Regions from separate parts of the Deefgea piscis genome, predicted to be linked through region 1. Evidence: predicted binding sites of a transcription regulator. Region 1 holds the regulator's gene; each other region holds the start of a gene.
What was found. The regulator FNR, encoded in region 1, switches genes on or off when oxygen is low (the NO sensors DNR and NnrR bind a similar motif). The targets are predictions, from matches to a motif close to TTGATNNNNATCAA.
Positions count from the first base shown of each region.

Region 2: the regulator FNR is predicted to act here: its motif matches at 2,033-2,046, upstream of K4H25_RS02200 (ATP synthase subunit I).
Region 3: the regulator FNR is predicted to act here: its motif matches at 1,081-1,094, upstream of pflB (formate C-acetyltransferase).

Region 1 covers NZ_CP081149.1:2,232,658-2,235,942, reverse strand. Annotated here, with positions in the region: gene rlmB (23S rRNA (guanosine(2251)-2'-O)-methyltransferase RlmB) at 1-284, shown strand, start outside; gene K4H25_RS10355 (hypothetical protein) at 403-1,071, opposite strand; gene fnr (fumarate/nitrate reduction transcriptional regulator Fnr) at 1,119-1,865, opposite strand; gene hemN (oxygen-independent coproporphyrinogen III oxidase) at 2,026-3,285, shown strand, end outside.
Region 2 covers NZ_CP081149.1:454,206-457,490, reverse strand. Annotated here, with positions in the region: gene K4H25_RS02215 (F0F1 ATP synthase subunit B) at 1-399, opposite strand, end outside; gene atpE (F0F1 ATP synthase subunit C) at 433-717, opposite strand; gene atpB (F0F1 ATP synthase subunit A) at 812-1,615, opposite strand; gene K4H25_RS02200 (ATP synthase subunit I) at 1,619-2,008, opposite strand; gene K4H25_RS02195 (ParB/RepB/Spo0J family partition protein) at 2,206-3,042, opposite strand; gene K4H25_RS02190 (ParA family protein) at 3,123-3,285, opposite strand, start outside.
Region 3 covers NZ_CP081149.1:2,732,396-2,735,680, forward strand. Annotated here, with positions in the region: gene dnaE (DNA polymerase III subunit alpha) at 1-789, shown strand, start outside; gene pflB (formate C-acetyltransferase) at 1,244-3,285, shown strand, end outside.

The DNA of each region.
Region 1 (3,285 bases):
TGGTGACTAATTTGGCGCGAACGATTCGCGACTTAAAAGAACGTGGCATTTGGGTGGTGGGTACTGCGGCCGATGGTCAGTGCGATTTGTTCCATTATGGCCAAACTGGGCCGATTGCTTGGGTGTTGGGTAATGAGGGTGAAGGCATGCGCCGTTTGACGCGTGAGCTTTGTGATAGTCTGGTATCGATTCCTATGTATGGTTCGGTAGAGAGTTTGAATGTGTCGGTAGCGGCAGGGATTGTCTTGTCTGAAAGCCGTCGTCAGCGGGTGATGGCCAAGTAAGTAGCAATCGCTGCGTTTGGTTTGAGTGTGTTTGACTGAAAGTTGGAATGATTAAATAGGTATTGCGATGCAGACTTTATACAATAAGCGCTGTATTGCAATACCTATTTTTTTGTGCTCAATTGGCTGGCGTGTATTGCGTGGGGATTTGCAAAATGAAGTTGGCTAATTGCTGTGCTGGCGAGGTATTGGTTTGGCTCCATGGGCCAAAATATTGGCGTTGTAGTGGAGAGTAGGGCTGGAAATCGTGTGCTGGCTGCTGGCTGAGAAACTCGCTGGCAAGCTGTTGTAGTACGATGGATTGTTGTTGCTGTTCACCCATTTGCTTGGCGAGCTCAGTAATGAACTCCGCTTGATTGAGCGGAATAGGCGTGGGTAGATTTGGGATTTTTTGCCAAAAAGCGGAGCTTTCTTTAGATGCGCTTTCAGTTATTGTTTGCCACGCGCGATGTGCAAAACTAGCGGCGCCAAAGTCACCAATATGTAGCCATCCATTGGCAATAGGGGCGAGTGCATCGAGTAAAGGGGCCGTGCTTTGTAGTGCCGTTAATGATCCCGCTGCGGCAAAGATAAAGCCGTATTCTGGTGCTTGTAATGCCGGTAGGGCCAGTAGTTCAATATCAGCTTGGAAGGTGTTGGGCGTTGCGTGGGGATTGGCTTGGACAAAGATCATTGCCGGCTGGGATTTGGTTTTGTCGCAAAACTGATAGTCAATTGTGGCGAAATGCTTGAGTCGATGTGCGAGCAATGCTTGTAGGGGTTGTGGCGCGACGATGGTGTAATGCATTGTAGCTCCATTGGGCTGCCGTTATGGGTTGGGCAGCCCGTGCGAGATTATTCGCCTTGGCAGTTGCTCAACAGCTTTTTCAAACTGTCACCATCAATGATTTCAATTAAGCGATTTTGAACTTTGATAAAGCCTTGATCTTGAAATTTTGACAGCGTTCGGCTAACGGTTTCAAGTTTGAGTCCGAGGTAGCTACCGATTTCTTCACGCGTCATCCGCAGATGAAAGCTAGTAGAAGAGTAGCCGCGAATAGCAAAACGTTGCGATAGGTTGAGCAAAAAAGCAGCTAGACGTTCTTCTGCCTTCATATTGCCCAATAGCAACATGACACCATGGTCGCGAACGATTTCTCGGCTCATCACTTTATATAAGTGGCGCTGCAAGAGTGGCACATCACCGGCTAATTCTTCAATCTCACCAAAGGGCAGTTCACACACTTCGCTGTCTTCGAGTGCGATGGCGTCGCAAGTATGAAAGTCTGAACTAATCGCGTCCATGCCCATTAATTCGCCCGACATATGAAAGCCGGTGACTTGTTCGCGGCCGTCTTCAGAAATCACGCTGGCTTTAAAAAATCCAACGCGAATGGCAAAGAGCGATTTAAAGGGTTCACCAGCACGGTAAAGTGCTTCACCGCGTTTGATCGGTCGAGCTTGCGTGATAATGGCATCGAGCTCTTGCATTTCTTCGGGGTTCAGTCCGATAGGGAGGCAAAGTTCACGCAAGCTGCAGTTAGAACATGATTGACGAAGGTGGCGAGGTGTCAGTTCGCGGATTTGAATATTTTGAATCATATAAGGCTCGATGTACGCTTGAATGATAATTTCAGCAGCTGTTGTAAAGCAAAACCAGCTATCTATAAAGAGGGATGTTATATTTTATCTGATTTAGATCAAACTTTATTCTGCAGGTCCATCTTATCCTGCGACCAAAGCAAAGTTACTGGGAAAGATCATGATCTCGAAAAAAATAAACATTACTGCGCCAGCTATTGATTTCGATCGTGAGTTAATTGTGCGTTACGATGGCAAAGGCCCTCGATATACCTCCTACCCAACTGCGGATCGATTTGTCGCTGGTCTTAGCCAAGAGGCGCATTCGGCCTGCTTAAGTCAGCGCATGCCTGGCGCCTTGTCGATGCCTTTGTCATTGTACTTCCATTTGCCGTTCTGTAATACGATATGTTACTACTGCGGTTGTAATAAAATTATTACTAAAGATCAGTCTAAAGCCGATGAATATCTCGATTATCTCACGCAAGAGATAAAGATGTACGGTGATTTGTTGCCGAATCGACCTAAAGTGAGTCAATTGCACTTAGGTGGCGGCACGCCGACCTTTTTGTCGCATGCCCAGCTGCAGCGTTTGATGGATGTGGTTAATGCCCATTTCACTTTATTAGAAACTGGCGAATATTCCATTGAAATTGACCCTCGTAAAGTCGGTGAAGAGACAATTAAGCATTTGGCTCAATTGGGCTTTAACCGAATGAGTGTGGGTATTCAAGATTTTAATCCCGAGGTGCAGATTGCGGTGAATCGCGTGCAGTCAGAGGAAGAAACTCGCACGGTGATTGAAGCGGCTAGAATGCATGGCTTTCGCTCAGTCAGCGTTGATTTGATTTATGGTTTGCCAAAACAAACTGCGGAGTCGCTAGCAGAAACGATTGATCGCGTGCTGTTGCTCAAGCCAGATCGTATTGCGCTATATAACTACGCGCATTTGCCTGAGCGCTTTATGCCGCAGCGCCGAATTAATGCGGATGAGTTGCCGTCTGCAGAAGTGAAGCTCGATATTTTACAAAATTCAATCGAGCAATTAACTCAGGCCGGTTATGTCTTAATTGGCATGGATCACTTTGCGCTACCCAATGATGATCTGGCGGTTGCGCAGCGTCGTGGTCGCTTGCAACGAAATTTCCAAGGATATTCAACGCATGCCGATTGTGATTTGCTGGCATTTGGCGTGTCTTCGATTGGTAAGGTTGGCGCGAACTACTACCAAAATGTAAAAACTTTAGAAGAATATTACGCCAAGCTAGCAGTAAACGAATTTCCGATTGAGCGTGGCCTAACTATGAATCGGGATGATGCGCTGCGCCGCGCGGTGATTCAGGCCTTGATGTGTCAGTTTGAATTGTTTTTTCAAACGTTTGAAGCCAGTTATATGATTGATTTTAGTGATTACTTTGCTGAAGAGCTTGAGTTGCTAAAA
Region 2 (3,285 bases), 1.8 Mb from region 1:
CTCAGCACCAGCGATTGCCAATACGGCAACTTGCTGACGAAGCGTTTCTTTAGCTTGCTGAATTTGCTGCTCGATTTCACCTTGGGCGCCAGCGATCAGGCGTTCGCCTTCTACTTTGGCATTGCCTTTAGCTTCATCGACAAGTTGCGCTGCACGCTTTTCGGCTTGGGCAATGATCTCAGCTGCGCTTTGTTTTGCTTCACGCAGTTTGTCCGCTGATTTTTTCTCAGCATTCTCAAGATCTTGTTTGGCACGATCTGCAGAGGCCAAGCCATCTGCAATGCGTTTAGCACGCTCATCCATCATCTTGATCAGCGGAGGCCAAACGAACTTCATCGTGAACAGGATCAAGAGACCAAAAGTGATCATCTGACCTATGAGAGACGAATTAAATTCCACGCTGAATGTCCTCCTTAAAGGCTGATCAAAAGATTATTGAGCAGCAACAGTCAGAGCAGCCAGGAATGGGTTGTTGAAGGTGTAAAGCATAGCCACACCAACGCCAATCATCGAAATCGCATCCAACAGACCAGCGATAATAAACAGTTTAGTTTGCAAAACTGGAATCATTTCTGGCTGACGAGCAGCAGACTCAAGAAATTTGCCACCGAGGATAGCAAAACCAAGTGCAGTACCAATAGCAGCCAAACCAATGATGATCGCAGCAGCGATAACAGTCATGCCTTGTACGGAAGCAATTACTTCAGGTGAAACCATTTTGAGACTCCTAGTTTGATTCAAAAGTTACGAGGTTGGGTAAAACTGAGTCTAATGCCGTGCACCCAACCGATACACGCCACTAGACTTAAAATCAATGGTCTTCTACAGCCAAGCTCAAGTAAACAATCGTCAACATCATAAAGACGAAGGCTTGTAGCGTAATTACCAAGATATGGAAGATGGCCCATGGCGTGCCGAGCACCCAGTTAACCCACCACGGCAGCAAAGCGATCAAGATAAAGATCAACTCACCGGCATACATATTACCGAACAGACGTAGTGATAACGAAACAGGCTTAGCAATCATCTCAACCATTTGCATCGCGAAATTCGCTGGCGCTAGCAAAATAATCATCGGCAAGCTTTCAGCATGAAACGGCGCAGTAAATAGTTCTTTAATCCAGCCAAACAAACCTTTAGCAGAGATCGAGAAGCCAATAATCATCAGCAAAACAGTCAACGACATCGCAAACGTCACGTTAACGTCAGCCGTTGGCACGACGCGCAAATAAACATGATGTGGATCGGCACCGTAGAAAGTATGACCATACCATTGCGCAAACATTGGCAAGAGATCAACTGGCAACAAGTCCATTGCATTCATCAAGAAGACCCAGCAAAAGATCGTCAATGACAATGGACCAATTACTTTTGATTTGCCGTGGAAAGCATCCTTGATTTGGTTGTCGACCATCTCAACAATCAACTCAACAAAGTTTTGCAAACGGCCTGGTACTCCTGGTGTTGCTCTGCGAGCAACGTAGGCAAATACGCCGACAAACAACATGCCCAATGCCAAAGAAATCCAGAAAGAATCCAAGTGGAAACCGCCGAATAAATCAGCCTTTGCAAAGGTCAAATGGTGCTGGATATAACTAGTTGCATCTTGTGCCATAATTTACTTTTTACCGTCAAATTTAATTAAAAGCCCAAACCAGTAGGCGCTAGCTGCAACTAAGTATCCTGCGAATACCCAAGCCCAAGCGACATCCCGATAAAACATAAAGAACGCTGCGAACGCAATCAGCGTTACTGAAAGCTTTGCCATTTCTGCTGCAAAGTGGCGTCGCAACAATTCAGCTGCGGCAGCTAATCGAGCACGATAGGCAATCAGCGAATACAACACGCTGCCTAAGACTGCAATTAATCCACCAGAAAAACTTGCAATTGCCGCCTTCTGATCCACAATCAAAAGTAGCGCAATTGTAAGGAGCATCGTAAATCCGATTTGTAACCGAATGATGCCACGAATCTGTGCCTTCCCGTACATCACATCACCGTAAGACAAACGACGCGATTATACGGAGTTGATTTGCCTTGCGTCAATTTATTACCGTTGACTTTGGTGGATTTATTTTTATTTTTTGCAAAACAAAATCCAACTTAAAAAGCCGCCAATTTCTTTCTAAAAACGTAATAAATCAAAGAGCTACATTTTTTTAGAATTTTATTCGTCAATTCAATGTCAAACAGTTCCAACAAGGCTTACAGGCGCGCCAACAACGCATCCAATTGATCTAAACTACCATACTCAATCGTGACCCGACCACTCCCCTTCTTGCCCGATTGAATGACCACACGAGCCCCAATCCTGCTCGATACTTCCTCTTGCAAGCGCAATACATCAGGATCTGGCTTGTGTTGCTTGGCTGTCATCGGCTCTTGCTGCATTTTTTTGACTAGCGCCTCAACCTCGCGAACCGACAAGCCTTTTAATACCACCAAGCGAGCGACTTCTAATTGTTGCAAGGTATCAAGCGGCAGCAAAGCCCGAGCATGCCCCATATCCATTTCGCCGCGTAGTAGGATTTCCCGTACTGGCTCAGTTAAATGCAATAAACGTAATAAATTTGCCACACTCGGGCGAGATTTTCCCACGGCTTGCGCCGCCGCTTCTTGTGTTAAGCCAAATTCATCGATCAAACGCTGAATACCAATCGCCTCTTCAAGCGGATTAAGATTCTCGCGTTGTATATTCTCGATCAAGGCCATTGCCAGTGCGGCTTCATCGCTAATGACGCGCACCAAGGCAGGAATTTCAGTCAACCCCGCCAGCAAACACGCGCGCCAGCGGCGCTCGCCAGCGATAATTTCGTAGCGATCAATATCAATTTCGCGCACCAAAACCGGTTGCATCAAACCTTGTGAGCGAATTGAGTCGGCCAATTCATTCAGCGCCACTTCATCCATTACGGTACGAGGCTGATATTTGCCAGGCTGCAACACGTCAAGTGCCAAGGTTTTTAGCGTGTCACCCACCGATGGATCGCCCATCAGCGCATCCAAGCCACGTCCTAAACCTTTAAATTTTTTACTCACCATGCGTGTTTATCCTAAAACCGGGGAATACAAAGCGCAAATCAATTGGCGCTACGCAGTCATGACCTTGCTCAGCGATCATTTCATATACTCGGCGCAACTTCACCGCAGGCATGTCGCGCCAGCATTTCGTTCGCTAATTGCAAATAGGCTTGTGCCCCCTTAGACGATTTGTCGTAGGCCAAGATTGGACGGCCATAACTCGGCGCTTCGGCCAAACGCACATTGCGGGGAATGACGGTGTGA
Region 3 (3,285 bases), 500 kb from region 1:
TTTGATGCGCTCGAACCGAATCGCGCGCGCATTATGGCCAATGTTGAGCAAGCGATGGCCGTGGCCGAAGCTGAAATCGCCAATGCCAATCAGATTAGCTTGTTCGACATGCTAGAACCCGCTGCCGCACCGCAAATCGAACACCTTGATGCGCCGCTGTGGGACGACAAAATCAAACTGGCAGAAGAAAAATCAGCACTCGGATTTTATCTTTCTGGCCACCCATTTGATGCGCACGCCAGACCGATTAAAGGCTTGATTCGCACCCGACTCGATCGACTCAATAACCAGCGCGAGCCGCAATTTATTGCTGGGATTGTGGCTGGCATGCGAATTAAAAATGGCGATCGCGGCCGGATGTGTTTTTTGCAACTCGATGATGGCCATGCCAAAGTGGAACTCACGTTGTATTCCGAGTCGTTTGAAGCCAATCGCACCAAGCTCAAAGAAGACACTTTATTAGTCATCGAAGCGAAGGTGTCGGAAGATCGTTTTTCGGGCGGGCAACGGATTATTGCCGATCGGGTATTTGACTTAGCTGAGGCGCGTAGCCACTTTGCGCGTGCACTCAAAATCAATTTGGGGCAACAAGGCGACGCCGACAAGCTCAAGCAAATTTTGCAACCGCATGCGGCCGATCACGGCTGCGCGGTCGAGGTTGACTACCAAAATAGCAACGCGCAATGTCAAATGACGCTAGGCCATGCGTGGCGAGTCATTTTGCGCGATGAATTACTGAATGATTTGCGTAACTGGCTTGGTCCACAGTCGGCCGAACCACGCTTCTAGGTATACCTCGCTAGTACATATAAATAATGCGCTAGCGAGACATACCACCCATAAAATTTCTAAGCATTTTTTCAAAAAATTTCTACGTCTTGTTTATCTTTTAAACTTGACCTACGTCAAATTTTTACATCACCCATCAGTCCATTTTGCCAATTTTTACATTCCATTCGGCGCCTCAAAGGCATAAGATATTGTCATGAAAGTGAGGTTTGCAATGCAAACTTTACTGCGTCGCAACAATAAAGTCATTGTCTTATGTAGTTGAAAATATTCAATAACATATTTTTAAAACTGATCTAAATCAATTTTTGAAATTGCATTATTGTTACGATGCCTTAATAAAACTTGCTGCTGTTTGCCCTATCTGGCAACAGCGACATTCTTTTCAGTTAGCAACTGAAAATTCGGCTTAAAGATGGTCCAACAGACATCGCCACAAAGGAGTCTCACCCAAATGAATGCACCTCAAGACAACTTGCAATTGACAGCTTGGCGCGGTTTTAGCGCTGGCGAATGGCAGAATAAAGTATTGGTTCGTGAATTTATCCAAGCGAACTACACACCATATGTGGGTGATGATTCTTTCCTAGCCGGCCCGACTGAACGCACGACTCAATTGTGGACTGAACTATCAGTCTTGCTCAAAGAAGAGCGCAAACGCGGTGTGCTCGAAGTTTCTGCACAATTTGGTTCAACCATCACCGCCCACGGCGCTGGTTACATCAATAAAGATTTGGAAACCATCGTTGGTTTGCAAACTGATGCGCCTTTACGCCGCGCTATTATGCCAAATGGCGGCTTGAAAATGGTTGAAAACGGCCTCAAGGCTTACCATTTTGAAATGAACCCAGAAATCAAAGAGATCTTTACTAAATATCGTAAAGACCACAACAACGCGGTATTTGACGTTTACACACCAGAAATCATGGCTTGCCGTAGCTCGGGCGTGATTACTGGTTTGCCAGACGCCTATGGCCGTGGCCGTATTATTGGTGACTATCGCCGTGTAGCTTTGTACGGTGTTGATTTCTTGATTGCCGACAAAAAACGCGAAAAAACTGAACTCGACAACGTTCCATTCACTGAAAGCGTTGTTCGCTTGCGTGAAGAATTATCAGAACAAATCAAAGCACTGAACGAACTCAAAATCATGGCCAAGAAATATGGCTTTGATATCGCTCAGCCAGCCAACACAGCTCAAGAAGCGGTGCAAAGGTTGTACTTCGGCTACTTGGCTGCAGTAAAAGAGCAAAATGGCGCTGCAATGTCGATCGGTCGTATCTCGACCTTCCTTGACGTTTACTTCGAGCGCGATCTTGCTGAAGGCACATTGACTGAAGCTCAAGCGCAAGAATTGATCGACCATCTGGTGATGAAATTGCGTATCGTGCGTTTCTTGCGCACCCCAGAATACGATGATCTATTCTCTGGCGACCCAACTTGGGTGACTGAATCAATCGGTGGTACTGGTGAAGATGGCCGCACTTTGGTTAGCAAAACCAGCTTCCGTGTATTGAACACACTGTACAACCTTGGCCCAGCACCAGAACCTAACTTGACCGTATTGTGGTCAACTGCCTTCCCACAAGGCTTTAAAGAATTCTGCGCGAAAGTATCGATCGACACGTCTGCGATCCAATACGAAAACGACGATTTGATGAAACCAAAATGGGGCGACGATTACGCGATTGCCTGCTGCGTTTCAGCGATGCGCGTTGGTAAGCAAATGCAATTCTTTGGCGCTCGTGTGAACTTGGCTAAAGCCATGTTGTACGCGATCAACGGCGGCGTGGACGAAAAAACCGGTAAAGTGGTGGCTAAAGGCTTCACCCCAATTACTGGCGACGTACTTGAATACGACGAATTGATGAGCAAATACGATGTAATGCTCGATTGGTTGGCAAAAACTTATGTGACTGCGCTGAACTCAATCCATTACATGCACGACAAATATGCTTACGAGCGTATTGAAATGGCCCTGCATGATCGTGACATCTTGCGCACAATGGCTTGCGGTATCGCGGGTCTATCCGTAGCAGCTGACTCATTGTCAGCAGTGAAACACGCTAAAGTGCATATCAAACGTAACGAAGCTGGTTTAGCCGTGGATTATGTAATCGAAGGCGAATACCCAGCTTACGGTAACAACGATGATCGCGCTGATGATATCGCTGTTTGGTTGTCGACTGCGTTTATGGAAAAAATCAAAGCGCAACCGGTGTTCTACCGTGATTCAATGCCAACTCAATCGGTATTGACCATCACTTCGAACGTGGTTTACGGCAAAAAAACTGGTAACACCCCTGACGGTCGTCGTTCAGGTGCCCCATTCTCGCCAGGTGCAAACCCGATGAATGGTCGTGATACCAATGGCTTTATCGCTGCAGGTTTCTCTGTATCGAAAATTCCATACGAATCAGCACTGGACGGTGTGTCTTGGACTGCATCAATGACACCAGACGCTTTAGGCCACAACGCAGCAGACCGCGTTAAAAC